3 regions of the Gottfriedia sp. S16(2024) genome follow, and region 1 is predicted to be linked to each of the others. Evidence: riboswitches for the same ligand, from Rfam matches in the RefSeq annotation. Region 1 holds a riboswitch; each other region holds the start of a gene.
The links. A riboswitch is a leader RNA that binds a small molecule or an ion and turns the genes downstream of it on or off. The one in region 1 is predicted to bind lysine.
Positions count from the first base shown of each region.

Region 2: another riboswitch for lysine. It lies ahead of AB1282_RS00695 (aspartate kinase); the one in region 1 lies ahead of AB1282_RS21910 (amino acid permease).
Region 3: another riboswitch for lysine. It lies ahead of lysA (diaminopimelate decarboxylase); the one in region 1 lies ahead of AB1282_RS21910 (amino acid permease).

Region 1 is NZ_JBFLUO010000001.1:4,549,964-4,561,222, forward strand. It holds gene AB1282_RS21870 (sensor histidine kinase) at 91-1,194, opposite strand; gene AB1282_RS21875 (response regulator transcription factor) at 1,211-1,852, opposite strand; gene AB1282_RS21880 (hypothetical protein) at 2,338-2,790, shown strand; gene AB1282_RS21885 (hypothetical protein) at 2,729-3,307, shown strand; gene AB1282_RS21890 (zinc-dependent alcohol dehydrogenase family protein) at 3,555-4,541, opposite strand; gene AB1282_RS21895 (hypothetical protein) at 4,744-5,043, shown strand; gene AB1282_RS21900 (TetR/AcrR family transcriptional regulator) at 5,117-5,683, opposite strand; gene AB1282_RS21905 (MBL fold metallo-hydrolase) at 5,701-6,393, opposite strand; gene AB1282_RS21910 (amino acid permease) at 6,575-8,044, opposite strand; lysine riboswitch at 8,247-8,424, opposite strand; gene pdxK (pyridoxine/pyridoxal/pyridoxamine kinase) at 8,626-9,441, shown strand; gene AB1282_RS21920 (hypothetical protein) at 9,742-9,942, opposite strand; gene AB1282_RS21925 (hypothetical protein) at 10,151-10,468, shown strand; gene AB1282_RS21930 (YdeI/OmpD-associated family protein) at 10,709-11,259, opposite strand, start outside.
Region 2 is NZ_JBFLUO010000001.1:99,884-111,142, reverse strand. It holds gene AB1282_RS00705 (PepSY domain-containing protein) at 1-160, opposite strand, end outside; gene uvrC (excinuclease ABC subunit UvrC) at 307-2,082, shown strand; lysine riboswitch at 2,157-2,332, shown strand; gene AB1282_RS00695 (aspartate kinase) at 2,436-3,677, shown strand; gene AB1282_RS00690 (YslB family protein) at 4,294-4,740, opposite strand; gene AB1282_RS00685 (succinate dehydrogenase cytochrome b558 subunit) at 5,041-5,676, shown strand; gene sdhA (succinate dehydrogenase flavoprotein subunit) at 5,689-7,455, shown strand; gene sdhB (succinate dehydrogenase iron-sulfur subunit) at 7,463-8,224, shown strand; gene AB1282_RS00670 (hypothetical protein) at 8,996-9,712, shown strand; gene AB1282_RS00665 (acyl-CoA thioesterase) at 9,915-10,388, shown strand; gene thrS (threonine--tRNA ligase) at 10,793-11,259, shown strand, end outside.
Region 3 is NZ_JBFLUO010000001.1:1,033,962-1,045,220, forward strand. It holds gene AB1282_RS04800 (MDR family MFS transporter) at 1-531, opposite strand, end outside; gene AB1282_RS04805 (hypothetical protein) at 702-929, opposite strand; gene msrA (peptide-methionine (S)-S-oxide reductase MsrA) at 1,197-2,144, opposite strand; gene mscL (large conductance mechanosensitive channel protein MscL) at 2,295-2,696, shown strand; gene AB1282_RS04820 (C40 family peptidase) at 2,780-3,988, opposite strand; gene lysA (diaminopimelate decarboxylase) at 4,201-5,520, opposite strand; lysine riboswitch at 5,654-5,827, opposite strand; gene AB1282_RS04830 (cation diffusion facilitator family transporter) at 6,135-7,073, shown strand; gene AB1282_RS04835 (VC0807 family protein) at 7,148-7,804, opposite strand; gene AB1282_RS04840 (DinB family protein) at 8,031-8,498, opposite strand; gene AB1282_RS04845 (DoxX family protein) at 8,673-9,059, opposite strand; gene AB1282_RS04850 (TVP38/TMEM64 family protein) at 9,235-9,879, shown strand; gene AB1282_RS04855 (DUF4870 domain-containing protein) at 9,992-10,300, shown strand; gene AB1282_RS04860 (TVP38/TMEM64 family protein) at 10,419-11,259, opposite strand, start outside.

The sequences.
Region 1 (11,259 bases):
TTAGTTCACCCTTTTTACATGAGAATATTCATGTTTTTATTTAGGCAAAATCATCATGGACTTAATAGAAATTCATATCACATGATGAAATTATTGGATTGGAAGCAAAGTTGTAACTGAAAAACCATCATAACCATCAACTATTATTTTCCCGTTTATAGCCGCTGTTCTCTCTTCCATCCCAATGATGCCTAAACCTTTTTTAATTTTCACTTTCCCTTTACCATTGTCTTTTACATTTGTTTTTATCATTTTATTCATGACATGTATTTCAATCGAAACCTCTGTAGCATCTGCATATTTCATCGTATTTGTTAAAGCCTCAACTACATTTTCTTGAATTACTTTCCATTGAATTGGTGTAATAAGGTCGAGGTTTCCTTTATAGACAAACAATGTTTTTAAATCATGCTTAGCAGAAAATTCATCTATGAATAATTTCATATGATGAATTCCCATTTGTTCAGTTGGAGGCTTCATATTTTTTAAAGTGAGTCTTATGTTTTCAATTCCATCCTTAGAAATATTAATCGCATTTTGAAGCAATTCTAATGCTTTATCCTGATTAGTACTCATTAAATGTTTAGCTGCTTCCATTTGATATAGCGCACCAGTCATTGAATGCCCAATTTTATCATGTATTTCTTGAGAAATACGATTTCGTTCCTCCAATTTAAAGGTATATTCCGATTGCTCGATAAACTCATTATGGTTATTTATCTTTTTTGAAAGCTTTTGAATCGTACTCCTCATCTTGTCAATTTGATCTTCTTTAAACTGTAATCTGGTGTTATACAAATTAACAATCGAAAAGACGATAAAACTAAATAATGAAATTAATCCATAAATAGGCTGTAAAGACTTTGGTAAGTAGAAAATTGGAAGTAATGCAAGAAAACAACCAATCCATTTTTTCGAAGTAAAAAAAGAAACGAGCTCTAAGATCGACACTGACAGCAGTAAAAGAAATAATGGCTGAATCTTTAAATTGGAATAGACAATTAAACAAATTGATAAGATTAGTAAAAGTTTTATCAACGATCTATTTTTTATTAAATAAAGACTAATATTCAAACAAAAATAAACAAGTAATGCAAAAAGTACCCAAGAGAAATTAGGAATTTCATTTTGAATACAAATTAAAGCTATATATAAGATAATAGAGAGTTTATTTAAAATAATCCAACGCTCCATATGTAACTCCTTCGCGTTAGTCTACTTTCCCAGTAATATAGAAAATAGCAATTTGTGTTCGATGTTCTAGCCCTGTTTTTCCAAGAATTGAAGTAATATAATTAGCAACTGTTCCTTCAGAAATAAAAATTTGCTTAGAAATTTCCTTATTCGAAAACCCTTTTGCAATTAGTGCCATTACATCTAACTCTCTTTGGGTAAACAAACTCGTATCTATTTTCGTATCTGTTGTACTCACATTACTTGCTAAATTCGTTCTAATTTTATCTAGTACTAAATCTTGCATGACTGTATTTCCATGATAAACACTTTTAATCGCTTCTCGAATTCGTTCTGGTTCATTATTTTTTAATAAATAGCCCTTTGCGCCATTTTTCACAGCATCAATAATGTACTCATCATCATCAAAAGTCGTTAAAATAAGTGGCTTCGTTTTAGTTTGCTCGGAAATATGCTTAGTAGCTTCTACACCATTCATATTTGGCATTCGAACATCTAAAAGCGCAACATCTACTTCATTATTTTGACAATATTTGAACGCTTCATTCCCATCATTTACGGTTTCTAATACATCAAACTCTTCATAAGAGCTCAATATGATTTTAAGACCTTCTCTAATAAATGAATTATCATCAGCAATAATTAATTTTATTTTCATTTGAATAGAGGGAGAAAATTTCTACCTCGTTTTCACATCCTTTATTCCACGAATTATATTTCCATTATATACCACTATTGACTAATTACCATGAGAAGAGAAAGATTAGCTCATTGATTTCAAAAAATAAATCCATTCATTACATAAGTTTATTGCTTTAAAACGATTAGCTTTCCGTATTCATTAATAAAAAGGTAAAGAAAAACACATGAACTCTACATTTGTGATAAATTTCACAATTTATTCAATTGTTGAAGTGAAATTTCTCGAAATATTTAGTAAAATTCAATTGAGCGCTCTGTTAAATTTTACTAAAAAATATTTACCCTTTAACTTATTTGTATATACTTCTAACTTTTTCAAAAAAATTACAAATAAGTTAACACATTAATTAACGCCGGCAAAATGAAAAGGTAAACTTTTCCCCTTATTAAGTTAGTAAATAGTAAACATTACAAGTCTTTTTACAGGAGAAAAATAAGTTCATGAAAAAATTTAATACGATAAAAATACTCATTATATTTATATTGGTATTTTTAACTAGTGGTTGTAATTCCCCAAATAAGACATTTTTATTGAGAGGTACATTTTTATGCAAAGAACTGCCTTTTGAATCAATCGTCTTTGATCCAGAAAATGATTATACATTTTATTATTATTACGAAGATTTACAAGGTAATGGAAAATTAGATAAAGGAACCTATTTAAGAAAAACAGAATCCCAATATATTATACAAAGTTCGATTTTTAATAAAGTAGAAATCACTTATAAAAATAGTGGATTCAAGATTATGAGAAATGAAAAGACTTATTATTTTAAACAGATTGATGCAAACCCATATATCCAAACAAATTATGAAAGTAGGGAGTTTGATTATGAAAAAAATAGTAAGTTTACTAGTCTTTTTAAGCATCTTAATATCTTCAACTTCAATTAATGCACAAGAAATTCCAACTGATGAGACAAGCCAAGAAGCTTTTGTAATACCTGTACCTCAAGAAGAAATTGATAGAGAAGAACAACTGCAATTAAAACAACAAAATAATAAAGCAAGAACTCCATTGTATGAATATAAAAATGAACTAGCGGGAACTCAAACAGCAAAAAAAGTCAAAATTGGTTATGCTGCAGGTCAACCACCAAAGGGGACTATATTTCATTCACCAGGAAGTTTTTATTGGTCAGAAGGTGGAAGTAAAGTTACAGTTACAATAACCGTTGCATATGGTGCTTATTCCCTTGGGGTAACTCCGGGAACTATTAGTGGAACTGGGGTTGTAGTAAAATCTCCATATAAGGGACAAGCAGTTAAACTGTTAATTCATAAAGATATCGAAGTTAAAAAATATAAGCAATATAGAAAAGCTGTTATGGGTAGCGGAACATGGGAATATGTAGGTGACGTATATACAAAGGTACCTGTATTAAATCATTATACAGTCGTAAAAGTATAAATCATAATTAAAACTAATCTCCACAATAAAGATAAAAATATAGCTCTAAAAACTAGAATGCTCAGAAATCTGGGCTTTTTTTTTATTGATTGGTGCAATTCTGTGCAAAATCCAAAAATATCTAAAATTGCTATTTGAAATTTGAACAAAATAACTTAAATACTTAGTCACATTAATAAGACCTGGAATCATTCAAAAATTTTTTTTAAAAAAATCCCCATGCATATGCAAAAGGGATTTAAAAAGTTTACTTATTTTCAATTAATACTTTACCAAATTGTACTTCATTATTTTCGAAGTAATCATGAGCGTCCTTCACTTGATCAAATGTAAAAGATTTTGGATTGATCAACGGTTTTAGCTTTCCTTCTTCAACTAAAGTAGCAATTTTATTTAAAATCGTACTATGTTCTTTACGCCCTTCCTCAGTTTTTTGAGTAAGCAGAATAAAAATTACATGTAAAGATAAAGATTTGTTATGTAAAAGTGTTAAATCATGCGTCGAACGTGCTGCGATTGCTAAAACAGTACCTTTTGGTTTAACTGCAATAAATGATTTATCTAGGTTTTCTTTGCCAACAGTATCAAAAACAAGATCAAATCCTTGCCCATCCGTTAGGCGGTTAACATATTCTTGGACGGTCTCTTCCTTGTAATTAATGACATGGTCTGCACCTAGATTTTTAACTAAATCAGCCTTTTCTTTCGATGAAACTGTTGTCGTGACAGTAGCTCCAAATGCTTTCGCCAACTGGATAGCTAGATGACCAACACCACCTGCCCCGCCATGAATTAAAATATGATCACCTTGTTTTAAATTACCTCTTTCAAAAAGTGCCTCCCATGCAGTAATAGCTGTTAATGGTAAAGTTGCTGCTTCTTGAACTGGTAAATTCTTTGGAGCTTTAGCAATTACTGATTCTTCTATTAAAAAATAATCTGAAAGAGCACCAGTAAAGACATTTAAACCGAAAACAAAATCTCCAACTGAAAAACGTGAAACATTTTCACCAACTTCAACAACTTCACCAGAAAAATCACTATGTAAAATCATCGGAAAATTAGGATGGAACGCATTTGGTACAATCCCTTTTCTAATCTTTGTATCAATCGGATTAATACTAGTCGCAGAAACCTTAACTAAAACTTGATGACCAGATGGCTTCGGTATTGAAATTTCAACATTTTTAAACTCAGAGCTATCTCCATATTGATGAATCACAATTGCTTTCATAATAGCCTCCTATGCAAAATAGAAAATATTTTTAAGTCATTGTAGCATATATCAGATCGAAAAAAATACACTTTTGACCTCAAATTGAATCTTAAGGTTTTGATTATAATGGTTAAAAATTTATAATTTATATTGTTTTTTCACGTTGATTAAGTATAATCAATATTAATCTTTTAATCTTAATTCATGGAGGAAAATGACTATGGTAAACAAATTAGAGGAATTAAATGAGAGAAATACGTTAAACCATAGAAATATTGTAAAGTATGTAAAACACGTCTTTGATGAGTTAGACTTAAAAGTTAAAAGATTTCGCGAAGAAACAGCAATCAAGGCAGCTCATCATGCAAAACCAGATTTAGAAGAAGAAAAAGTATTTTATAACAATATTCACCATATGAAGACGTTACTAATAGACGTATTAGAACGTACTACTGAAGATCTTGAGCATGTGGGAGATAAAAACTGGAATAAAAACTTCAAAGACGGCGTAAACGCATAATTATAAATATTAACGTATTTTCTCTATAAATAGGATAGGAGGGTATTAGACCTTCCTATCCTTTTAATTATTATTACAGATCTGGCTTCAAATTTCTTACATAATTTTTCAATACAAAAAGTACACTTTCATCAATTGGAATATTTATACCAAATCCATCACTTTTTTCAAGCGAAACAAAACCATGTAGCAAACTTCTTAAACCCCTTACCGCATGAATAAGTTCAATATCAGTTAAATTATACGGCTTCAATACTTCATAGATTAAGTTCAATATCTTATTCCCAGTTAAACGATACTCATCTCCTGGTGTTTGAGACGGAGATAAGGTAGCTTTATATAAACCTGGATGAGTTCTAGCATAATCAAGATAAGCAAAAGCTAATGCAAAAATTGCCTTCTCATTATTCTTACCTTCAACTGATTCACGAAGTTTTTCATAAAGCTGTGTAATCCCATGTAATGCAACACTATTTTTTAGTTCATCCAAATTTTTAATATGATTATAAATCGATGGTGGTTGAATCGTTAGCTTCTTTGCAAGATAACTAATCGTTAAAGCCTCCCACCCTTCTGTATCAACAATTTTAATTGAAGTTCTCAGTAATTCATTAAAATTCAATCCAATTCTTGGTGACATTGCGTATACTCCTCCACTTACTGCTTTTTAAAGGCACGATCAATTGCTTCTTGTGGATTGCTTAACATCGTACCATGACCGACTGCTAATAATGTAGGTTTTAATTCACTAATTTTCTTAGCACTATTTAGCGCAGCATCTTTATTCCATGTTGCGATAGATGGAAAAGGAAATAAAATTCTTAATTGACCAGAGATCGCAAAACCACCTCTTAATGAAAAAGCATCACCAGCAATAATGGCATTTGTACGTTGATCTAAAAATGCCATTGAACCAGGTGTATGACCGGGAACCTCAACTGCAATTAAAGACCCAATAGTGTCTCCTTCCTGTAATAACCGATCCGGAATAGTTTGGATATTTTTAGGAACGCCACCTTTTATAGGAGTATTTGGCTCACTAGCTTCTAAACTAGTGTCTCCTTTTAATAATTTTGAATCTCGTTTTGAAATGGAGACGACTGCATCAGGAAGCAGTGATTTTAATTGATCAAGCGATCCTACGTGGTCGCCATGAGCATGTGTTAAAACGATATTTGTAATTTTTTTACCTATATGATTAGCTGTTTCAATAATTTTAGTCGCACTAAAAGATAGTGCTGTATCAATTAATGTAAGCTCGTTTTCTTCTTCAACTAAAAAACAATTTACAGGAAAGAAATTGGGTAAAAAGCTCAACTCATAAAGATAATTATTTTTCGTAATCTTCATATTATACCCTCCTAATAATAAAAACTAAAACCTTTAGTTTTATAATACTAAAGGTATTAGTTTTTGTGAACAAAAATTCCAAATTTATGTAAAAATCGTTAAAATAACTAAAAAACCCTTCCATCCAAGATGAAAGGGCTACATTTAGATAAAATCTATAAACCTGATTTTCAGACTAAAATTATTTTCTAGATAAATCCATCTCTTTATAAGAAACAACTTTTGTTTTGTGTTTAAATTTATAACCTAGCCAAACAATTAAAAACACAGGAATTCCAATGTATGAAACAAGTACACCTTGCCAATCAATTGCATTACCAGTGAAAGCTTGCCAGTTTTGAGCTAGTACAATAAATAAACAAGCTAAAAATGCTAAGATTGGACCTAGTGGGAACCATTTTGCACGATAAGGTAAATCTTTCAAATCCTTTCCTTGAGCAACATAAGCCTTACGGAAACGGTAATGAGAAATCGCAATACCTAACCAAGCAAGGAAACCTGATAATCCTGATAAATTTAATAACCAAGTATACACTTGACCTTCACCGAAAAATGAAGATAAACAAGCAAGTGAACCAACTGCAAGTGTTACATATAAAGCATTTGTAGGAACACCATTTTTATTTACTTTTGTTAAGAATTTAGGAGCTTTTCCTTCGACTGCTAGAGTATATAACATACGAGTCGAAGCGTAAGTTCCACTATTACCTGCAGATAAAACTGAAGTTAAAATAACTGCATTCATAACAGAAGCCGCAAATGCAACACCTAATTTTTCAAACACTAGAGTAAATGGACTAACAGCCACGTCGCCTCTCATTAAATCAGGATCTGTATATGGAATTAATAAACCAATTACGATAATAGCTAAAACATAAAATAAAAGGATACGCCAGAAAATTTGACGAATTGCTTTTGGAACATTTTTTTCTGGATTTTCTGTCTCACCTGCTGCAACACCAATTAACTCTGTACCTTGGAATGAGAAACCTGCAACAATAAAGATTGATAATACACCTAAAAATCCATTATGAAACGGAGCATCTCCAACAGTAAAGTTTTTAAAACCTGCATGATGTCCACTTAAAATGCCAAAAATCATTGCAATACCAACAACTAAAAAGACAACTACAGTTACAACTTTAATTAATGAAAACCAAAACTCTGATTCACCGTAACCTTTAACTGAAAGTAAATTTAAACCTAATATAATCACTAAAAAGATTCCACTCCATAATACTGCTGGAGAATGAGGGAACCAATATTTCATCAGCATTGCTGAAGCTAATAATTCAAAAGCTAAAGTGATTGCCCAGTTATACCAATAATTCCAACCCATAGCAAAACCAAATGCTGGATCAACATAGCGAGATCCATAAGTACTAAATGAACCAGAAACTGGCAAATACGTCGCCATTTCACCTAAACTAGTCATTAAGAAATAAACCATAATACCAATTAGTCCGTAAGCTAAAACAGCTCCACCCGGACCAGCTTGACTAATTGAAGTTCCACTAGCTAAAAACAAACCTGTCCCAATTGAACCACCAATTGAAATCATCGTTAAATGTCTTGCTTTAAGGCCCCTTTTTAAAGAACCATCGTGAGTATTCGATACTACTTTATCATTTTTAGGGTTTGTTAGTCCCATCTTATTGCCTCCTCTTGATTCTTGCAATCTTATCTTTACGCGAGAATATGGGACGGTATAAAAGTGTTGTATGATGTGTATTTTACTCAGTATTTTCGTCAATATGTAAAGACTTGGAAAATCTGGTAAAATACAAAAAAACACGTGAAGCAATGTTCACGTGTTTAAGACCCAAATTATATGTGTCAAACAGCATCAACATCTCTTCAATAGCCCTCCACAAGAAATCTTGTGACAGTCCTATGCTTATTCAGCAATAGGCCCAATAATAAATTTAAATGGTAAATTTATTACTTCGGCAGTTTCACCTTTTATTACTTTTCACAGGTACCATAAACCTCAAAGTAACGACTAATCAAAACTGCGCCTCTATCCAGACGAGATAAAGATCATATTAAATTAATTTTTATAAACTCAATATACAATCTATTAATCTAGTTTGTCAATAGGTTTTTCGACAAAAATAGACTCAACTTAAGAGATGTATCTCTTGATTTTCGCTTCAGAATACTCTTGTCTTGTACGTAGCACATATGTTTTTGTATAATAATTCTATGTAATTCAAAGGAGGAATTTTTCACATGACAATTTATAAAGCATTGACACTTGCGGGATCTGATAGTAGTGGTGGAGCTGGATTACAAGCTGATATTAAGACGTTTCAGGAACGTAATGTTTATGGCATGAGTGCAATTACAACATTAGTAGCGATGGATCCTCATAATCATTGGCATCATCAAGTATTTCCAATTGATATAGATACAATTGCAGCTCAATTAGAAACAATCGTTGTTGGCGTTGGTATTCAAGCAATGAAAACAGGTATGCTTGGTTCAATTGAAATAATTGAGTTAGCTGGAAAAACAATCAAAAAACATAATATTGATCGAGTAGTTGTAGATCCAGTTATGATTTGTAAAGGAAATGACGAAGCTCTTCATCCAGAGACGAATGATGCATTAAGAGAAATTTTAGTACCACTTTCAACAGTTGTAACGCCAAATTTATTTGAGGCAGCTCAATTAGCTAAAATGCCTCCAATCTGCACTGTTGAACAAATGGAAGAAGCAGCACGCAAAATCCATGAATTAGGTGCTAAATTTGTTTTAGTTAAAGGTGGAAGCAAAATTCAGCATGAAAATGCAATAGATGTATTATTCGACGGTGAAAAAATAGAGCACTTAGAATCTGACAGAATTGAAACTACATATACTCACGGAGCAGGCTGTACTTACTCTGCAGCGATTTGTGCAGAGCTTGCTAAAGGAGCAGAACCAAGGGAAGCAATCTACACTGCAAAGAAATTCATTACGGAAGCAATTCGTCACTCATTCCCAATTAATCAATACGTTGGTCCAACAAACCACATGGCTTATCGATTACATGGTGAAGGCTGATTACAAATAATGGGGCTGTCTCATAAGTCAGATTAACTGATGAATGAGGCGCCCTTTTTTTATTGTAAAAAAGGGAATGTACAGACGCTAGTGGGGATCTCAGCTGATATGATTGATCTTTTTTATAGAAAATTAGCAGATTTTTATCAAGTTTTTATTCAGTTTTGCCAATTTTAATTGCGATTTTCAGGTTTTATTTGCAGTCAATCTGCAGCTCATTTAATCGTATTAAGATAACCTCTTTTTTTTTTGAAAATAAGAAAAAGGGAAAGGTTTCCCAATCCCCTATCTTCATAATTTTCACTTAGCGATTCCCTTAATTGCCTTAATTACAGTTCTTCCTTTGAAATAAATATATCTTTCCCATTTAGCTAATAAGCCATTTCCATTTTCACCATTTTCAATCTGAATCGCGTGCTGTTTATGAAACTCAGCAACTCGTTCATTATGTTTTGTATGCAAACGCTTGTGAAGATGTAATGCATGTTTGTTTTGTCCCATCTGAATTCCCACCTCCCTTATAGTTAATACCAGCTCAAAAAATTCGCAAATAACTAGATCATAAACGTTTAATTTTTTCTATTAATTTCTACTCAACTTCCTATATACTTTTACCTTTTCAATACTTTAGAACAGTAAGCAAAAATACCAAGATTTAACATTTTTTTATGTATTACATGTTATTATATATAGAAAGGGAGTTGATTTTATGAGAAAAAGTTTTTTCATATTAATGATAACATCTATGCTTCTTTCAGTAATTGGTTGTGAAAAAAATAATGAAGAAAATATTCAAGGCATTGCATATTCTAGCCTAACTAGAAATGAACAGGCTGCGTTAAGTGATAAACATGGGGTCGTTAAAAAAGAAGAATCCATACCTAATAATGCTACAATATTTAATAAAAATTATCATAAAGATAAGCTATATTCTGTTACTTTTAATGGAAATCATCCTGAAGAGAAGATCGTTATCTATATAGATACAAAGACAAACAAAAAAGTCGGCATGATTGGAGAGAATTAATTTTTTGTTACCTTAAAATTAAAGAGCAATTTTAATCGTTCAGACTGTTGACAAACGCTCGCTTTCTTCGTTGCTTCGCCTGCCTGCGGTGCTCATTACCGTGTAAAGGTAACTCCGCTCCTCATCAGGCTTCGCGCCTCGAAAGACAAGCGCTTGCAATCAGTCTGAAAATCAAGTTTTTTGTACTTTGTCTACTCACTGAAAGCAATATTAAATTTTATTGGTTTTAATAAAAATATACTAATCATTTAATCCTTTGCCATCGAGAATTTGATCAATGTATTTTTCAACTCTAGACGTACGGGTTTTTGATTGTTTTGGTTGAGAAAAATAATAAATATAAGCTCTTTGACGTCCTGGCGTTAATGCTTCAAAAGCCGTTTTTAACGTCGGGTTTTCATCTAATTTAAGTTGTAATTCTTCAGGAACTTCATAATCTGAAGTCTTTTTTAATTCTACTTGCAAACCTGCTTTTTCCACTTCAATTGCTTCTTTAATATAGTCCTTCAAAACACTTTCCATTTCAATTATTTCCTGAATATTGGTGAAACGAATCTGACGTGCTGATTGTACATTTTCTGTTTGTTGAATCAGAATGCCTTTTGGATCTTTTAACAACGCACCTTTGTGAAACAGAAGTGCACAATATTCTTTAAAACCATGAATTAAAACGATATTTTTATTATCAAGTGTGTAACAAGGATGCATCCATTTAAAATCTTCTGTCAGTTCACAGTCAATGACGATTTCCCTTAACTTATAAAATTCTTCTTGCCACTTTTTCGCTCTCA
Region 2 (11,259 bases), 4.5 Mb from region 1:
TAAATTGACCACCCGATGGAAACTGACCTTGCATTGAAAATCTTCCTTTTTCTTCGCCACCTTTATTGAAATACAGAATAATACCTGTAGTAGATTCGATTAGTAGGAAAACCGAAACAATCACACCAATCCAAAAATGAACTACTCTTACTTTTTTCATTTTGACATTGCTCCTTTTCTTCTTTTGATGAAATTAAAGTTACAATAGAAAGCTTAATTTTTACTTAATATCATTAAAGTATTTTCAGTTTTTGAATGTGGGGATTATAATATTAGTGTACAATTGCACGAAAGAGGTGAGAGGAAATGGACAATCACTTAAAAGAAAAATTAGCGCTTCTACCAGATCAGCCTGGTTGCTATTTAATGAAAGATATTCAAGGGACGATCATTTACGTAGGAAAAGCTAAAGTATTAAAAAATAGGGTTAGATCTTATTTCACGGGATCCCATGATGGTAAAACCTATCGATTAGTTCAAGAGATAACTGATTTTGAATATATTGTTACTTCTTCAAATATGGAAGCATTAATTCTAGAGATGAATTTAATTAAGAAATATGATCCGAAATATAACATCATGTTGAAGGATGATAAATCATACCCCTTTATTAAAATAACTGCTGAAAAACATCCTCGCTTATTGATTACGCGAAATGTAAAAAAAGATAAAGGAAAATATTTTGGCCCATTCCCTAATGCTACTGCCGCTAATGAAACAAAAAAATTATTAGATCGTTTATATCCATTACGAAAATGTACTTCAATACCAGATAAAGTTTGTTTATATTATCATATTGGTCAATGTCTTGCGCCTTGCGTAAAAGAAGTAACTGATGATCAAAATCAAGAGATAGTTACTGAAATTGTCCGTTTTCTAAACGGAGGGGAAGACCAAATACGAAAAGAGTTAGAGGCAAAAATGCTTGCGGCATCTGAACAATTAGATTTCGAGCGCGCGAAAGAGTATCGAGACCAAATTGTATCAATTGAAGCTACTATGGAAAAGCAGAAAATGATGAGTAGTGATTTAGTAGATCGAGATGTATTTGGATATGCGGTTGACAAGGGATGGATGTGTGTTCAAGTATTTTTTGTTCGAAGAGGAAAATTAATTGAGCGAGATGTATCATATTTTCCAATTTACGATGAACCAGAGGAAGAGTTCCTATCATTTATTGGGCAATTTTATGAAAAACCACATAATATAAAACCAAAAGAAATTTTTGTACCAGATAAAGTTGATACAGAAATTTTAAAAGATTTATTAAAAATCCCTGTATTCCAACCAAAAAGAGGCCAAAAAAAGGAACTTGTTGTATTAGCAAATAAAAATGCCAAAATTGGACTCGGAGAGAAATTTAAATTAATCGAGCGAGATGAAGAAAGAACAGTTAAAGCAATCGAAAAACTAGGGGATATTTTAAATATTGAAACTCCGTATCGAATTGAAGCATTTGATAATTCAAATATTCAAGGAACAAATCCTGTTTCAGCTATGGTTGTCTTTATAGACGGTAAACCTTCAAAAAAAGATTACCGCAAATATAAAATCAAAACTGTTGTAGGACCCGACGATTATGATTCAATGCGTGAGGTAGTACGTAGAAGATATTCAAGAGCATTAAAAGAGAATTTACCTTTACCGAACTTGATAATTGTGGATGGTGGGAAAGGACATCTAGCTGCTGTTGAAGATGTACTTCAAAATGAGTTAGGTTTATTCATCCCAACAGCTGGACTTGTTAAAGATGAGAAGCACCGCACTTCAGAGTTATTAATAGGACAACCACCTCAAATTGTCCAACTTGGTAGACAAAGCCAAGAATTCTTTTTATTACAAAGAATTCAAGACGAAGTACACAGATTTGCGATTGAATTCTATCGTCAACTCCATAGTAAATCAATGGTTCAATCTGCTTTAGATGGCATAGCTGGTGTTGGTGGTACAAGAAAGAAAGCATTGCTTAAACATTTTGGATCAGTCAAAAAAATAAAAGAAGCTTCAGTCGATGAATTAATGGCAGCTAAAATGCCCAAAAATGTGGCAGAAGAGATTTATCAGCATTTCCATAAAGAGTGACAGAGTTACCAAAAATTTTATCTTGACACTATTTTCAAAATAATTTATATTTTAGTTAAAATTAAATGATTTTCTCTCGTAATAGAGGTGCAAAACTTAAGAGTATGCGGTCATAGACGTGTGGCGTTGTGATGGACAGTTGAAAGGAAGTTTTGCCGAAATAAAATGAATCCACAATTCATTTTGTTGGGACTGCATTTAAGAAATGTAGTACTGTCGCATAATAATTATGCGGGGAGCTATTGAAGAGATGTTGATGATTTGTCTATTTTATTTTGTAAATTAGGCGCGTGAACATTGCTTCACGCGCTTTTTTGTATTCTTTTTTAAGTAAACAGGTGAGGATGAGAAAAATGGGAATTATTGTTCAGAAATTCGGTGGTACTTCAGTAGGCTCAATTGAACGAATTCAGCATGTTGCTGAAACAGTAACCAAATCATATAAAGAAGGAAACCAAGTAGTTACAGTTGTATCTGCGATGGGACATCATACAGACGAACTAGTTAGTTTAGCAGCTCAAATTAGTCCACAAAACAGTAAACGTGAATTAGATATGTTACTTACTACAGGGGAACAAGTTTCGATTTCTTTACTAGCAATGGCAATCCAAGCAAAAGGTTTTAAAGCAATTTCACTAACAGGTTGGCAAGCTGGAATTCAAACTGAACCTGTCCATGGTAACGCGCGTATAGATACAATTCATACAGAAAGAATTCAACAATTACTTGATGAAGGATATATCGTAATTGTTGCTGGTTTCCAAGGTTTAAGTGACAACAATGAAATTACGACATTAGGTCGTGGAGGTTCAGATACAACAGCAGTAGCATTGGCTGCGAGCTTAAATGCAGAACGTTGTGATATTTATACGGACGTATTAGGGGTTTATACTACGGATCCAAGAGTTGAACCAAGTGCATCTAAATTAAGCCATGTCTCTTATGATGAAATGTTAGAGCTTGCAGCTTTAGGAGCAGCAGTTTTACATCCAAGAGCAGTAGAATTCGCAAAAAATTATAATTTAATTATTCAAGTTCGTTCAAGTCAACATGATGAAATCGGTACATTTATTGGGGAGGAAACACAAATGGAACAACAATCAGTCGTAAGAGGAATCGCATTCGAATCTAATGTAACAAGGATGACTTTAAATGGTTTAAATAACCATGTTGATTTATTACCTAAAATTTTTACTTTACTAGCAAGTGAAGGTATTGATGTTGACATTATTATCCAAAGTGTAACATCAGATAACTTAGTAAATCTTTCATTCTCGATCAAATCTGAAAATATGATGGAAGCAATAACGCTTCTAGAATCGAAGAAAGAATTTTTAGGATACCGTTCATTTGATTTTGAAAGTGAACTTGCTAAAGTTTCCATTGTAGGTAGTGGAATGGTTTCGAATCCAGGAGTTGCTGCAAAAATGTTTAAATTTTTAGCTGAAAGTGAAATTCCTGTAAAAATGGTAAGCACTTCTGAAATTAAAGTATCAACAGTGGTACCAAAATCAAAATTACAAGAAGCAGTTCATGCTCTTCATAAAGGATATGAATTAGATCGTATTAATGAAGAAGTAGTAGTAGAAAACTAAATATTTTAATAAACCCTTTTAGGCGTACAAATTCTTATATATAGGCTTTGAAATATTGATTTTATCAATATTCATCACGTTCAGAGTTACTGAGCCGTATAGTATAGAGATGGAGCTTAAAAGGGTTTTTTATTCGTTAAGCGAATAAATTATATAAAGATTCTGTAAATTTAAAATAAGTAAGGCGAACGGCTAAATGGTAATTAAAAGAAGGAGGTATTAATAATGAGGCATAGTTTAATTGCCTACGGATATGGAGAAATTGTGCTACAGTTCGTTCTATTAATACTCGCCATTTTGTTTTTTGTTTGTATATGTTTATTCTTGTTAAATTCTATTATTAAAGGAGTTAAAAGAAACAAGAATTTTGAGGTAATTAGAAGGCAGGATCAAAGTAATGAAAAGAAAGAGAAGGGGTAGGAAATGAAAGATAATATCATGTCCTTAACTGAACTATTCTTAAATTAAAGTAAAAATTGAACTTGATCATTTATTTATAAATACTCAATTTATAAACTAGTTGTACCTGTATTTGAACTTATAATTCAATATTTCAAGAAAAAATCATTCAAATGAAAACACCACAAGGGACTTAAACCTTGTGGTGATTTTAATTTTATCTCCTTGTAATAGGATCCTTTAAATCCCATTTTACTTGGAACTTTACTTTGTCGCCTCTTTTGCTTTGCTCTTCATACGTTTCAGCTATAACATCGATTTGCTGTTGAATTTGCATCGCTAGAAATCCAGCTTCTAATTGGTAGGATACGTTCTTTTTTTGTTGATTTCTGTATGTAATTAATTCAGAAGATAGAGTTAAATGAACTTCTTGCTTCTTTTCTTCTTCTACAGTAAGAGTACCCCAACCAGCCTGATCAAAAAATTCTATAATTTCTTCAAAGGTTGCTAAAGGATATTTTCTGGCAATCATTTTACCCGCCCAATATAAAATATCATTTTGCTCTTTTCCTAATAAATCATTCAATAAGTCGTTACGTATTAGCTCATAGCCAAAACCAGAAATATTTCCCGGAATATTTAAATCTTCAATGCCGTTCGTCATGGTCGGATAACTCTCCCTTTCCTAAAAAACATGTTTTTATTATATACAATATTTAATAGTAAAAACAATAATTCGACACTTGTAGATTACAAGGATTACCAATTTAAATGAGAAGTTTTTTCAGTAAAGAAAAATGTACGCGTTTTCTTGACCTGCTATATTATCAGGAGTAAAATGGGTTGTAGATAAATGTCATAAAAATTTCGACTTTTTATGCGTCTTACTTATTTATTCTATTTTTTTAGAATAATAGAGGAGTTAAATTTTCATGTGCACAAACTAAAGGGGGCAGGGGTTTACATGAGCAACAAGAATGGAAGGGAGTTTTTCTTTAGAAAACTTCATTCATTGCTAGGAGTTATTCCGGTTGGAATCTTTTTAACACAGCACTTAGTTGTCAATCATTTTGCGACAAATGGAGCATCATCGTTCAACAAGGCTGCTGAATTTATGGCGAACTTACCATTTCGCTATTTTTTAGAAGTTTTTGTCATTTTCTTACCAATTTTATACCATGCAATTTACGGACTATACATTGCGTTCACAGGAACTAGCAATGTTAAAAATTATGGATACTTACGTAACTGGTTATATTTATTCCAACGTATTTCTGGTGTAATTACTTTAATTTTTATTACTTGGCACGTATGGCAAACACGTATCGCTGCTCAACTAGGAGCAACGGTTGATTATAATATGATGGCTGATATTTTTCATTCAAAATTTATGTTAGTTTTCTATATAGTAGGTGTTATTTCAACAATATTCCACTTTGCTAATGGATTATGGTCTTTCTTCGTATCTTGGGGAATTACTGTAACACCTAGATCACAACGTATTTCAACATATGTTACATTAGGTATTTTCGTTGTATTATCATTCGTTGGATTAACTGCTATCTTTGCATTCATTGATCCACAACTAGCGAATTTGTAAGGAGAGAGAGTCATGAGTGGGAAAATAATTATCGTCGGTGGCGGATTAGCTGGTCTTATGGCAACAATTAAAGCTGCTGAAGCTGGCACAAAAGTAGACTTATTTTCATTAGTTCCCGTAAAACGATCACATTCAGTATGTGCTCAAGGTGGAATTAATGGTGCGGTAAATACAAAAGGTGAAGGTGACTCTCCTTGGGAGCACTTTGATGATACAATTTATGGTGGAGATTTCTTAGCAAACCAACCACCAGTAAAGGCAATGGCAGAAGCAGCACCTGGCATCATTCATATGATGGACCGTATGGGTGTAATGTTCAACCGTACGCCTGAAGGATTATTAGACTTCCGTCGTTTCGGTGGAACGCAACATCACCGTACAGCATTTGCTGGTGCTACGACTGGTCAACAATTATTATACGCATTAGATGAGCAGGTTCGTCGTTACGAATCTGAAGGTCTTGTTCAAAAGTATGAAGGTTGGGAATTTTTAAGAGTTGTTGTTGATGATGAAGGAGTATGTCGTGGTATTGTTGGACAAAACTTAACATCAATGGAAATCGTAAGCTTCCCTGCGGATGCTGTAATTATGGCATCTGGTGGCCCTGGTATTATCTTTGGTAAAACTACAAACTCAATTATCAACACTGGTTCAGCTGCTGCAGCTGTATATCGTCAAGGTGCAGTTTATTCAAATGGTGAATTTATTCAAATCCATCCAACTGCAATTCCTGGAGATGATAAAAACCGTTTAATGAGTGAAAGTGCTCGTGGTGAAGGTGGACGAGTTTGGACGTATAAAGATGGTAAACCATGGTATTTCTTAGAAGAGAAATATCCTGCATATGGAAACCTTGTACCAAGGGATATTGCTACACGTGAGATTTTCTCTGTATGTGTTGACCACAAGCTTGGTATTAATGGTGAAAACATGGTTTATTTAGATCTTTCACACAAAGATCCACATGAACTTGATGTAAAACTTGGTGGAATCATCGAAATCTATGAAAAATTCACAGGTGATGATCCGAAAAAAGTTCCAATGAAGATATTCCCAGCAGTTCACTACTCAATGGGTGGATTATGGGTTGACTATGACCAAATGACTACAATTCCTGGTTTATTTGCTGCTGGTGAGTGTGATTACTCAATGCACGGAGCTAACCGTTTAGGAGCTAACTCATTACTTTCTGCTATTTATGGTGGAATGGTTGCTGGACCAAATGCTGTAAGATACGTAAATGGTTTAGCTAAATCTTCAGATGATGTTTCAAGTTCTGTATATGAATCAAATGCAAATGAAGAAAAAGAAAAAATGAACCGTATTTATAAAATGGACGGTAAAGAAAATGCATACCTTCTTCATAAAGAGCTTGGAGAGTGGATGACAGACAACGTTACTGTAGTTCGATTTAATGATCGCTTATTAAAAACTGATGAAAAAATTCAAGAGCTTTATGAGCGCTATCAAAACATTAATATTAATGATACAGCTAAATGGAGTAACCAAGGTGCTTCATTTACTCGTCAACTTGAAAACATGCTTCACTTATCACGTGTGATCACATTAGGTGCATATAACCGTAATGAAAGCCGTGGAGCTCACTATAAACCTGAATTCCCAGAACGTAATGACGAGGAATTCTTAAAAACTACAATGGCTAAATTTGATGAGAAATCAAATTCACCATTATTCCATTACGTAGATGTTGATACATCATTAATTCAACCTAGAAAACGTGATTATTCTAAGAAGAAGGAGGACAAAGCAAATGCATAATGGAACAATGACTGCTGAAAAGACAATTACTGTAATCGTTAAACGTCAAGATTCACCAAATACTGCGCCATATGAAGAAACATTTACTGTCCCTTATCGTCCGAATATGAACGTAATCTCGGCGTTAATGGAAATTCGTAAAAATCCAGTTAATTCAAATGGAAAAGAAACGACTGCAATTTCTTGGGACATGAACTGTCTTGAGGAAGTTTGTGGAGCATGTTCTATGGTTATCAATGGTAAACCAAGACAATCATGTTCAGCGCTTATCGACAAATTGGAACAACCAATCCGTCTTGAGCCAATGAGCACATTCCCTGTAGTACGTGACTTACAAGTTGATCGTAGCCGTATGTTCGATTCTTTAAAACGCGTTAAAGCATGGATTCCAATTGATGGAACGCATGACTTAGGTCCTGGACCAAGAATGCCTGAAAGAAAACGTCAATGGGCTTATGAATTATCAAAATGTATGACTTGTGGTGTATGTTTAGAAGCTTGTCCAAACGTTAATAGTAAATCTAACTTTATTGGTCCAGCACCACTTTCACAAGTGCGTTTATTTAATGCTCATCCAACTGGAGAAATGAATAAGGAAGAACGTCTACATGCAATTATGGGAGACGGTGGACTATCAAACTGTGGTAACTCACAAAACTGTGTACAATCTTGTCCAAAAGGTATTCCTTTAACAACTTCAATTGCAGCATTAAACCGCGCAACTACAATCCAATCTTTCAAAGACTTCTTTGGAAGCGACGAAATTTAATAATTATAAAAGCATGTTCCTTAGGGACATGCTTTTTTTAATACTAAATGATATGGTAAATAAAAATAAGTGACATGTATTAACTATTGGAAAGCACTTTTACTTTAGCTACATGGAAACATGTGAGTGCACCATTTTTCAATTTGACAAAGGTATTAGAGAGAACAAATTAAGTGGAACTTTATTGATGTTAAAATTCATATTTTGACGATTTATTAATGATTTTAATTAATGTGTTTCAACAATTTAAATAAACAAATTATAGTAAATATTTTTTCAGAAGGTAAAAATTTTAAGTGGAAATTTAGATAAATAATTTTTAATTAATTAGTTTGTATGTTGATGTTCAGATTTTAATTGACTTACAACCTGATTAATAAACTGTTATTTTACGCTAAGTAAAGGTATTAAGATAGCTTTTATCGCACCACTTTTTTTGATGAATAAGTTGATTGGAATGGAGGGGTGCTCGACTCCTATGGGAAATGCGGGAAGGCTGAGACCCCGCAGGAACGAGGAGGCTCAGGTCTCGCCCCATGGAAAGCGAGCATCCTGTAATGGAAATCAACCACACTCTACTCCTTTTACAAAAATTTGGTTATTATTTGACAAGACTATATTTCAACAGCGTGAAAATCATATTCCTTAGGACATGCTTTTTCTATTTGCATTAAAATAAATATCTTCTAATAAACTCGCATTTCAAATCATATCAATAGTAAAGGCAGCAAAGTGAAGTGTCTTACCCCACTCACTGCTTTCGAACGGAGGTTGATTGGAATGCAACAGTCTGAAGTGACATTTGAAACGAAATGCTATGAAAAAGATTGGGAAATTCTCTTAAAGACAGATCGTTTAGAAAAAATGATTGAATATAATCAATTTCAATTTAAAGAAAAAATTTTATATATTAATAACGTACAAGATGTAAGGGAAGTCGGTCGTCATGCAGACAAACTTATCGCAAGAAATGTTTTATCCTCATATGTAATAGTTGATGATTTTTCAAAAGAAGCCCTTAATTATTTTGATGTTACTAAGGAGAGCTTCAAAGGCGGTTATTACTATTCTATCTCGGAGCTTGTTAGTATTTATCTTTGCAACACAGAGTATTTACTTCATTTTTCAAGCGATTCTATTTTAGAAAAGCCTTTTAATTGGATTGATTTATCACTATTAAAACTTCAAGTAGATGAAAGAATCAAAGTAGCAAATCCAGTATGGAATGGAAATATTTTTGAGGCAAAACAAGAATCAATAGATGAAGATGAAAATTTTTATATTGGTTATGGATTTTCAGATCAATGTTACTTAATCAGGACAAATGATTTTAAAAATAAAATATATAATGAAAAAAATCCTATATCAGAAAGGTACCCAATTTATGGGGGAGAGCTTTTTGAAAAACGTGTTGATGCTTGGATGCGAAACAATCATTTCAAAAGAATCACATTCAAACATGGAAATTATATTCATCAAAATTATTGAATCTACTAGGTTAGGGTAAAGAAAGGGAGAGCAGAAGATAGAAAAGGCTAGTAGAGAAGATATTAGACATTTCTCTAAATGGTACCTTTTACTATTTTATAATCCATTATTTTTCCTTCATCCTGCCTCCTTGAAAACTGAATGAATACTCATTCTTTAATGGAATTAATGATATAATAAAGAAAGTAAGGGGGCAAATTCGATGGGGAAAATGAATTATGTATCTAATTTACAGGAATGGCAATCTGAGTTTTCATTTAAGATTACAATTAAAGTTCGATTTAGTGAAACCGATATGTTTGGACATATGAATAATACAGTTCCATTCGTTTATTTTGAAGAGGCACGTATTGAGTATTTAAAATATTTAGGACTTATGCAAGAATGGACGGCAAATCATAGTGAATTTATTCCAGTTGTCGCTGATTTACAATGTGATTACCTAAGACAAGTATTTTTTAATGAAATACTTGATGTGTACGTAAAAATTGCTAAAGTAGGAAATTCATCGATTGATTTACACTATATGGGAATTAATCCTCAAAATGAAATTTGCTTTACTGGTCGAAATTCATTAGTAAATATAAGTCGTCATATAGGACGAAGTGAACAATGGAAAAGTGAATGGAAAGAAAAATTATTAAATGAAACAATGAATACAGTAGTTAATGTTTAAAACAAGTAAAATTGTCACATACTGATTGAAGATTGAATAGAATGATCAAACAATTAAATTTATCTTAAGAGTACTTGAAGAATTCAATGACATTCTATATAATACTTTTATACGAATAAGGAAAAGCAAAGATCAAGGACACGAGCGTTCAAGACGATAGTAAGAGAGGAATTCATTTGGTGCGAGAATTCTCTATACGTTGAATGACTTACCACCTTGTAGCAATAGTGGGGAACGTAATTTATTTACAAGTAACTACTATCGGTGTAGACCGTTAAAACGTTGAGATTTTGTATACTTATTTATGTGTACATTAAATTAGGGTGGAACCACGAGCACATTCGTCCCTACGAGTGTGCTCTTTTTTTATTGTCAAAATTAATATGAAAAAGGAGTGAACTTAAATGATTTCAATTAAATTACCAGATGGATCAATTCGCGAGGTGGAACAAAATACAACAGTTGAAGATTTCGCGGGTTCAATCTCCATTAGCTTAAAGAAAAAAGCGCTTGGTGGAAAAATTAATGGAAAGTTAGTGGATTTAAATACACCTATTACTGAAGATTGCGAAGTTCAAATAATTACTCAAGACGATCAAGACGGCTTAGAAATGATGCGTCATAGTTCAGCACATATTTTAGCTCAAGCGGTAAAACGTCTATATAAAGGCGAAAAAGCTGCATTTGGAGTTGGACCAGTAACTGCAGACGGATTCTATTATGATATTGATCTTCCAGTTTCAATTAAAGTAGAAGACCTACCGAAAATTGAAAAAGAAATGGAAAAAATTATTAAAGAAAACTTACCGATTACTCGTTCAGAGGTTAGTCGTGAAGAGGCAATTAAATTCTTCACTGAATTAGAAGATGA
Region 3 (11,259 bases), 3.5 Mb from region 1:
AAGTCCTAAAGCGATTGCTGCAATATAAAATAAGCTGTCTTTAGAAAAGTAAACAACTGAACTTCCTAATAATGGACCGATCACAGTACCGACATTACTTCCAACCCTTAATAAACCATATGCTTCAGTTCTTTCTTCTGGTTCAGTTACATCAGCTACCATTGCAGAAGCTGCCGGGCTAAAAAACGAGTTACTAATACCTAGTAAAATAGATAAAATTAAAAATGCTGTATAACCTTCTGCTAAAGCAAAGGATACTAAAATAAGAGATGTTCCAAGCGTCGAAAAAACCATCATACATTTTCGACCATATAAATCGGCGAGTCTACCACCTGCCATCGAACCAAATAAAGATGCTATAGGTGAAATAGACATAATAAATCCTACCTTTAGCATTGAATCAACTTTTCCTTCTAGGTATAGAGCAAAAAATGGCATAAGCATCATCATCGCACTACTTGTAATCGTTTCTCCAATTACTCGAACCCACACATTACGGTCCATACCTTTTAACTTTTTAAAAAAATTCATCCTTAAGCTACACCTCCTAGTGCATCATAACTTCCATATTTAAATCGTATCGGAAGAATTTTAAGTTACAAATTACTTTATACACGTATCCGATAAAATATGTTATACAAAACAAAAGGGCGTTCAGATTGACTTTTTGTCATCTGAACACCCACTCTTTTTTTAAACTTTTAAACTTGTTCTTTTGAAGAAACTGAGAACATCAATCCCAAAAAAGTACCTAATAGAAATAAGGTTGAACAAGAGCCCATCAATACTATGCTCACCGTTAGGCTTATGCCCGTATGTAAGAAACCGCTTCCAGTGAAATATAGTAAAAAAAGAATAAGACCGATAAAAAAGGCAATACCAGAATATTGAGTATATGTTTCAACGATTTCATTATCAGTGCGCTTCATAATGATTAACCTCCCGTTTCGTCTTTTTTGTGAATTGCAATACCTAATTTGTGACAACTTTGTGACACTTTTATATTAACACACTTATTTCGCAATTGTAAATATTTTCAGAAAACTTTTTTCGTAAATATTTAGGACAATCTTTTAAAACTAATAAGTAACATAAACAACCTCCCCCTACTAAATTAACAAATATAAAAAACCGAGACGAATAGCCATCTCGGTTCAAATTTAAATTTTTTTAATTTAGTTAAATATCCTTAAAGTCTATTTAAGGAAGATACTCTTATAATTACCATAGCCCTCTTCATCCATTTTTTCATATGGAACAAATCTTAATGCAGCAGAGTTTATGCAATAGCGCAGGCCCTCAGGCCCAGGTCCATCATCAAAAACATGCCCTAGATGCGAGTCAGCTTCAGAACTCCTGACTTCAATACGCAACATCCCATGGCTATAATCCTTCTTCTCTTCAATTTCACCTTTTAAAATTGGCTTTGTAAAACTTGGCCATCCACAGCCTGAATCAAATTTATCTAATGAACTAAATAAAGGAAGTCCTGATACGATATCAACATATATTCCTTTTTCTTTATGATTCCAGAACTCATTTCTAAATGGTGGTTCAGTTGCATCTTCTTGAGTAACAGCATACTGAATTGGTGTTAGTTTTTTCTTTAACTCCTCTTGGCCCGTTTTCCAGTTTTCCTTTAAAAATTTTTGACGACCAGATCCTTTAAAGTAAAGCTGGTAACGAATCGGGTGCTTTTTATAATAATGCTGATGATATTCTTCTGCTTCATAAAATGGTTTTGCAGATAAAATTTCTGTCACAATTGGTTTCTTGAAAACGCCACTTTTCTCTAGTTTATCTTTTGATACATGAGCTTGCTCTTTTTGATTTTCATTATGATAAAAAATTGCAGTTTTGTATGAACTACCACGATCATTAAATTGCCCACCTACATCTGTTGGGTCAATTTGTTGCCAAAATAAATCCAATAATTTTTCATACGGATAGACTTCTGGATCAAATGTAATTTGAACAGCTTCATAATGACCTGTTAAATGCGTGCATACCTCTTCATATGTTGGGTTTTCTTTCTCCCCACCTGTATAGCCTGACACAACTTTTATTATTCCGTCCTGTTGATCAAACGGTTTTACCATACACCAAAAACATCCACCAGCAAATGTAGCCAATTCTGTGCCCATACCTTTACTCCTCCTAAAAATTGTCATTAATTATATTTACCATATCTAAAAGACGATATAAATATTTTTGCTTAAAAAGACCAATTGCTAACTTGAAAGAATTAAGATTTGTATGTAAAATTATACGATAATTACACAGGAGGAAATTAGATGTTACAAGAATTTAAGAAGTTTGCTTTAAAAGGAAATGTACTAGATTTAGCAGTCGGGGTAATTATTGGTGGTGCATTTGGTAAAATCGTATCTTCTTTAGTTGCTGATATAATGATGCCAATAATTGGTTTAATCTCTGGTGGTATTGATTTCTCTAAATTAATGTACACATACAATAAAACTGAAATCAGATACGGACTGTTCATCCAAACAGTAGTCGACTTCCTTATCATCTCAATCTCGGTATTTTTCTTTATTCGATTAATTAATAGACTTTCATTTAGAAAGAAAGAAGTAGAAGAAGCAAAACCAGTTGTACCTACTAAAGAAGAAGCTCTACTTATTGAAATACGTGATTTATTAAAAGAACAGGTTTCAAATCAAAAAGGTATAAGCTAAAAGCTTATACCTTTTTAATATTTCCGTAAGATAATATAAAAAACCTCGTACTATACTAATTATAATACGAGGTTAATAAACTATTAGAATTTTCCATAGCCTAAGAAGTGAGAACGAACCCAGCTATTACTTAAGCTGATTACGCTGATCCCTTTACTTCCAGCATGAACCATTTTATTTCCACCAATGTAAATACCCATATGTGAAGGACCATTAATATAAGTATTTTGTAAGAATACTAGGTCACCAGGTTGTGGAGAGCTGATTTTTGTAGCATTGCTCCAATATGTTTTTACATTTCCACGAGAGATGCCATATCCATTATGTGAATATACATACCAGATGAAACCACTGCAATCGAAACCGCTTGGAGACGTTCCGCCAAATACATAAGGTACACCTTGGAATTGTAAAGCATAATCTACAAGTGAACCAGTTGCTACTGGACCATCATCATTTGAATCTGATTTAGGTTTTGAATCTGAATTTGAATCTGAATTTGAACTAGAATTTGAACTTGATTTCGAATCAGAATTTGAACTAGTTTTAGCAGCTGGAGTGCTAACGCTGTCATCTTCTTCATCATCGCTAGATAAAGCAGCTAGTTCAAGAGATTGTTGCTCAAGACGTTGAACTCTTTCATCTTCTTTTGCATTCTCCAGTTCTTTAACTGCTAACTTTAAGTTAGCTTCAGCTGTATTTAATGATTTTTGCTTTTCAGCTTGTGATTTAGAAAGATCACTTTGTTGCGCAACTAAATCTTCTTTTGCTGTTATTAAAGATTCTTTCTTCTGATCAACAAGTTGTTTTTCTTTTACTACTTCTGCTTGTTCAGACTTTTGTTCTTTAATGATATTTTCATCAGCTTGAAAAAGTGTTGAAATTGAGTTTACTCGATTAAAGAAATCTACGATTGAATCAGAATTAAATAAAACGTCTGTTACTAGATTAACTTTTGGTTGCTTTTGCATTGCAACTAAACGATCCTCTAATAAATCGTTACGTTTTTGAATTCTGTCTTCTAAATATGTAATTCTTGCTTTTTTATCTTTAATGATTTCTTCTGTTTCAGAAATTTCTGCTTTTTTTGCTTCTATGTTTTGCTTAGTTGTTTTAATTTGTTGATCTATTTTCTCTATCTCGTTGCTTAATTCTTTAAATTGTGATTGGAACTTATCTACTTCAGCTTGCTTTTTTTCAACTTTGCTATCAGCTAATACTGAAGCATTTGGCGCTAATGATAATACTATTGTACTTGCCATCGCCAGCACTGCTAGTTTTTTTCTTAACATTTCAGCGTTTCTCCTCTCGCTAATCTACGTAAATATTTATACCATAGATTTCCGAAGAGAGTCGCAATTGTTACAATATTGTAATATAAATGATAAATATGTCTTTATATGTCGATAAATTATCATCTTTTATTAAAGGAAACGAAATAAAACACTTCTATATTATATAGAAGTGTCAGTATTGATACAAATAACACAAAAACGTTAATTATCTATCTACGAGAGTTTTCGATGTAAACTCTGTCATTTCTAACTAAATCTTCATATGTTTCGCGACGAACTACTTCTCTTGAAACACCATCTTTCACAAACACTACTGCTGGACGACGGATACGGTTATAATTATTAGCCATTGAATACCCATAAGCACCCGTGCAAGATACAGCTAATAGATCATTGTTTTGTACAACTGGTAAGTTACAATCCCAAATTAGCATATCGCCACTTTCACAGCATTTACCAGCAATCGATACAACTTCTTTATTCTCATCATTTGCTCGATTTGCAAGCATCGCTTCGTATTTTGATCCGTATAGTGCAGGACGAATATTATCAGTCATTCCCCCATCAACAGATACATATTTACGAATTGAAGGAAGAGTTTTTGTTGAACCAATCGTATAAAGTGTTGTTCCAGCTTCACCTACAATACTACGTCCAGGTTCTAACCATAATTCTGGTAACTTGTAGTCTAGCTCTTCACATTGTTGTTTAATAATAGTAGTAATTTTTTCTATATGAATAGCAACAGCTAAAGGCTCATCTTCTGAAGTATAGCGAATACCAAAGCCTCCACCTACGTTTAATATTTCAGCTGTAAATCCTAAATCGTTTTTAAGTCCATTTAAAAAGTTCATTAATACATTGATTGCATGAACAAATCCGTCTGGTTCGAAAATTTGAGATCCTATATGTGAATGTACTCCTAATAATTTAAGGTTATTTGAATTTAATGAAACTCCCACTGCTTCATTAGCTTGACCAGACATAATATCGAATCCGAATTTAGAGTCTTCTTGGCCCGTCATTACATATTCATGTGTGTGTGCTTCAACACCTGGTGTAACACGTAATAATATTGATACTTCTTCATTACGTTGTTCAGCTAAGGCCTGTAATACTTCTAGTTCAAAGAAATTATCGACTACAAAACAACCGATTTTTGCATTTAAAGCTTCTTCAATTTCCTCAATTGTTTTGTTGTTTCCGTGAAAGTGAATTTTCTCAGCTGGATAACCTGCTTGCAAAGCTGTATATAACTCTCCACCAGAAACAACGTCTAGACAAAGACCTTCTTTTTCTATTAAGCGGGCTTGTTCAACACATAGGAACGCTTTACTCGCGTAAGCAACCTGATATTTCATTCCCGTTTCTCTTAAAGCTTCATGGAATTCCCTACATTTTGATTCAATTAATTCTTCGTCATAAATGTATAGAGGTGTACCGTAATTTTTTACTAAATCTACAGTATCACAACCTCCGATTTCTAAATGTCCTTCATTATTAATTCGACTATTACCATGTAAATACATTCGTATTCTCCCTTCAAATCAAATGTAAGATCATTCTAAGAAGCTAGCTTCAATGTATTAGTGTATTAAAAAAGACACATGAAGGATATGTTCATGTGCCTATCGCTTTTAAAAAGGACTTAGCCAATCACATCTCTTCAATAGCTCTTCACAAACACATGTGACAGTACTACATTTATTAAATGTAGTCCCAGAAATAAAATGTGTGGCAATTTATTTCTTCGGCATAGGATCCTTTCTCATTTCGTCATAGAACCCACAGTTCTCTAAAATGATACTCATATACAATGCAACCTCTACGAATAGACTGTTATTTTTTATATTAGTCTATGTATAACACAGTCTAAAAATAGATGTCAAACCATTTCTGAATAATATTGTCGATTTATATTCACTTCATACACACAGCTTTTCCTTTTCAAAATAATATCTATAATATAGAATATGTTTTATGCGAGAGAAAAGGTGATTCAAAAATGAAAAATCATTTAAATAAATATAAATTAAATCTAAAAAAAACAAACCACTAACAAACTGTTAGTGGTTTTTCTTTTTTGTTGCCTTATTACAAAACTCTTAACTGAAGTAGAAAAAATTGGACAGGGGTGAATAGATTGCGTTCAAGCAAAATAGCAGTACTTTCAATATGTAGTAACACATTCATCGTTTTATTAAAATTAATAGTCGGGATTTTTACAGGTTCCGTAGCAATTATCTCGGAAGCAATTCATTCTTTATTGGACTTAGTTGCTTCAGTCATTGCCTTTTTCTCTGTAAGGATTTCAAACAGACCACCCGATAAGGAGCATCCTTATGGTCATGGTAAGTTTGAAAATATTTCAGGTACAGTCGAAACAATCTTAATATTTGTAGCTGGTATTTGGATTATCATTGAATCTGTTGAAAAGTTACTTCATCCTACCCCAATAAAAATGCCAATTATCGGTGTATTCGTCATGTTAATTGGAGCGTTAATCAATTGGAGAGTAGGAAAAATCGTTCAAAAAGTAGGAAATGAAACTCATTCTGTTGCAATGCAATCAAACGCTTTGCATTTATTAACAGACGTTTATTCATCACTCGGAGTTGCAGTAAGTTTAATTTTAGTAAGTCTTACTGGTTGGGAATTTCTCGATGCATTGATCGGAATTGGAATCGCAATTTATATAATGAAGGAATCAATCGAACTTGGACGTAAATCGTTTACTCCCCTACTTGATACTGGGCTTTCTACAGATGAATTAAAACAAATCGAAAATGTATTAAATTCTTTTAAATCCCAATTTATCGAATACCATGACTTACGCACGAGACGTTCGGGTGCTGAGGAACATATAGATTTTCATTTAGTATTACCATCATACATGAGTATTGAAGAAGCCCATTTACTATGTGACAAAATAGAAGATGAAATAAAAAAGGTTTTAGTAGATCCTAAAATATTAATTCATGTCGAACCAGAAAATGAAAGAATACAAAAAATTGATTTCCTAAATACTTCTTCTAGAGAAGATCAGGAATTACAAGGAGTAGGAAATTCATTAAAAGGATAATTTGAAATCAGAAATTAAAAAACCCCACAAGGATTTTATACTTTGTGGGGTTCTTTCTATTGAAAGGACTTTTACTAAATAATAATTTCATCTGAAGGTTGCTCTGAGTCGTCTCCTTTTAGTTTTTGAGCTCTCATCGTAACCATTGCATAGCCGATTGCCATAATTATGCCAAAAACATATCCACCAACTGTAAAGATAATTGTACGTGAGTAATATGCTTTTAATCCATACGTATCAACCATCCACCATTGTGCAATAGCAAATAGTATATCTTTAATAATCCATGCGACAAACAAATACTGAAACACTTTAAATAGTGAAGGATGTTTATATAATTTTTTACTTTCTTCACGATCTTGCCCCTGTATTGCAGCAATATCAATCATAAAATAATATGGTAACGGCTTTCTCATAGCCATTAAAATTAAAAATACCACTACAACCCCAAAGTGATAATACACATTGTACAAAATTAAGTTTTTTGCAGAACCTAATGCCATTAAATCAACAGCAGTACTAACAGTTAATGTTGAGATAATAAAAATACCAGTAACATTAAACTGTTTAGTATACCAAAAACGAAATAAAGTATATAAAATCCCAGGAACCGTCGGTAAAAGCATCGCCCAATAGTCACTAAAATAGTGTTGTAATACTTTATATAAAACAAGCGGAAATACTAAATACAAAATTAGATCGTAAATAATTAAATTACTTTCTTTCTTCATTTATATAACCTCTTTTTTTAGGCTGTTTTCGTCATAATCGTTGCTATTTAATTGTATGATCAATGTTACTAAAAACAAAAATCAATTAGAAAGAGCCATATTTTATTTTGAATTACCACAATTTTCAAACTATCAAATTAACAAATTGTTAAACATGATTATAACAAAAAAATCTAAGAGCATAAACTCCTAGATTTAGTGTGTGGACAAAAGCGAAAAATTAACTCTATTGGCCAAGTGACTTTTTTAAACCATTAATTAATCCGGCATGTAGCCCTTCATGGAAAATGTTAAAGCTAATCATGTCTCGAACAGTCTTAATTTCAAAACTACCTAGCTTAATCTCTTTTAGAATACTTTCATCTAAACGTCCTTCATATGTAGAAATAACTTGTTCAACTTGTTGTTCTAATAATGTAACAATTTCCTCATATGATGGTGGCTCCTCTTGCCAGTCACTTGGTTTAGTCCCACCTTTGAAAAAGTCAATGAATTCCTTTGAAAGATGACCAGCATCACCAGTGTTAGCATAAAGTAATTGCTCATATGCCCCTAGTACATGACCAGCATTCCAAAGAATATTATTATTGAATCCTGCTGGTACTACATCTACAACTTCTTTTGAAACAGAACTAAGAACTTTCAAAGTATAAACCCTTGTAAACCTAAGTTGTTCAAAAATAGCATCTGCCATCTTGATCCCTCCAATTAATGTCATTATTAATAATATCGTATCATGAATGAGAGAGATTTTTCATGAAAAAGATTTTATCTCTCTATATACAGATAAGCGTTTTAGAGAAACAAAAAAGAAGCCTCAATAGATGAGACTTCCTCCATTCCTATTATATGCAAATCTATCAATCTCTTAAAATAAAACCATTGTTCCTGGACCAGTGAGCAATAACCCTACTGCAGCTGCAATAATTAATAGGTTAAACTCAAATCCGTTTGAAGTATTCCAGAATCCGTTCTTTATATGCACCTTTATTACCGCTATTGCCATTACTACAATTATTAACCATGCACCTATTTCTGTATATACACCAGCCGCTACAAAGAATCCACCTACAATTTCTGCCGCTCCCGTTATAAAAGCAAAAAATGCACCAGGTTTGATTCCAATCGACTCTAGCCATTGTCCAGTTCCTTTAATACCGTAACCACCAAACCAACCAAATACTTTCTGCACCCCGTGACCTAATAAAATAATACCTAAAACTAGTCTAATAACTAATAGGCCTTCATCAAGCATATCTCCACCTCAATTCTCTTTAATTTGAGATATTTAGTGCATAATTATTTTTATTCATTTTTTGACATGTTTATGACCTTTATTATTAATTTTTAAAAATGAATCAGTTTTCTTGTATTTGAGGAATAGAATACTATAACAGAAGATTTTCTAACGTAAAAGGAGAGCATAAATCATGAAAAAAGTCGTACCACTAACTATAATCGGCTTTTGGATTTTAATGCTACTACTCGCTATTCGATATCATTTATTTCATTTATCATTGCAAGATATAAAACATTTTATTGCTAATTCTTCTATCAATCCGATGCTATTATTTGTCGCTATTTTCTGTGCAAGAATCTTTCTATTTATTCCTAGCTCTGTATTAATTGTAGTAGGTAGCTTGTTTTTTCACCCGTTTGAAACCATTCTCTTATCATTAATCGGAATGGCTATCACAGAAACAATTATTTACCTATTAAGTAAAAGTATTTTAAGTGACTCGATCCAGCAATTCATGGAGAATAAATATCCATCTCTATTTGAAGAGATAATTTTGAACAGAAAGAGATACTTATTCTTAACAGTTGCAACTCCCCTAGCGCCGACAGATGGCGCATGCTTTATCGCAGCCTCAACTAATATGAAATACTTGTCCTATATAGCAATTGTTTTTGCTGGTAATATCCCGATTGCAGTTCTTTATACTTTATACGGAAATTTCTTGCTTGGCTCGCCATGGATTACAATCTGTATAACCGCTACTATCTTAGTTGGATTTTTCATTTACATTTCTTTAAAAAAGAGACAAAAAAAGGATACACATTACTCAGCCTAAACTTTTTCAATTTAAATATTTTCAAAAATTATTAATAAATAAATCGATTTTTATATATAAATTAAACTATACTAAGATTAATTAAAATTCTTTAAGAAATCGAGGTAAAAAGATGGAAACAAATAAGATTTTGTCCTCATTATGTTATTTCAGTGTATTCTTCGCACCTTTCTTATTCCCTATAATTGTTTATTTTGTCGCAAAGGATCACCATCTAAAATCGCATTCTAAACGAGCTCTTTTTTCACATATACTCCCATTTCTAACAATTATTATTTTGGCGGTTATTTCTCTTTTCACTTTTAATACTTTTGGTGATGGTGCAGGCTTTGCTCTTATTGGTGGATTTGTTTTAGCATTCATTGTTAATTTAATTGTCTTTATATGGAATATTGTTCAAGGTATTAAAGTTTTAATGTAAATCGTCTTTTTTTCTACATTATTTCTCAGGAAATTTTTAATTTCGACAAAAGCAATTTAATACTTACTTAATGAGTAAAAAGGCAATGTAAGGTTTAACCATTACATTGCCTTTTTTATTATTCACTTTGAGCTACGTAAACTTCTTTTGAATTAGTTCGTTTAATTGATTTCTTAATCATAAATGATAAAGATAAGATGCAGGCAATTAAAATGGAGCTAGTTAAAGCTATTTGCGATGTTGTTAAAGAGAAAAATTTAGCCAAATAGACAGAGTATGATAGGAGAGATGATGTAATTAATTTTGACATCGAAGCAATTAATAGAAACTTTTTGAAAGATACTTTGCTAATTCCTGCCCCGACACAAATAATTTCATCTGGTAAAATCGGAATGATAAACATTAAAGTTAAAATAATTGTTTCATTTTTTTGGATATATTCCTGATATTTTTTTAACTGTCTTTCTTTTACAAACTTAGAAACTAATTTAAGTCCACCTATTCTTGCTAAGAAATACATAATGACAATACCTAAAGTTGAACCTAAAAATCCGATTAACGCTCCTGAAAACGTTCCGATTACAGCACTGCCTGCAGGAATAGTAAGTGCTTCTGGTAAAGGTAAAAAAATTGGTTGAAATAAACAGATTAAGAAAAATAATAATTTTGCAGTTGTAATATGATTGGTTAATATTCGCTCAACTCCGTACCTATCTACGAATACTAGAAATTGACTGGCATAAAATAGCATTCCCACTACCGATACACAAAGTAGTAAACTAATTAGCGCTATTTTTGTAACCTTTAAAAACTTTTTATGATTCGATACAATCAAATAGAAATCTAGCAACAGAATTCCCATGATTGCCAAAATAAATGATATTTTATAGATCGTCACGACAGTAGGTAAACTAATGACTAATATTAAGATCGATATTGTAGCTAATATGATGTGTATC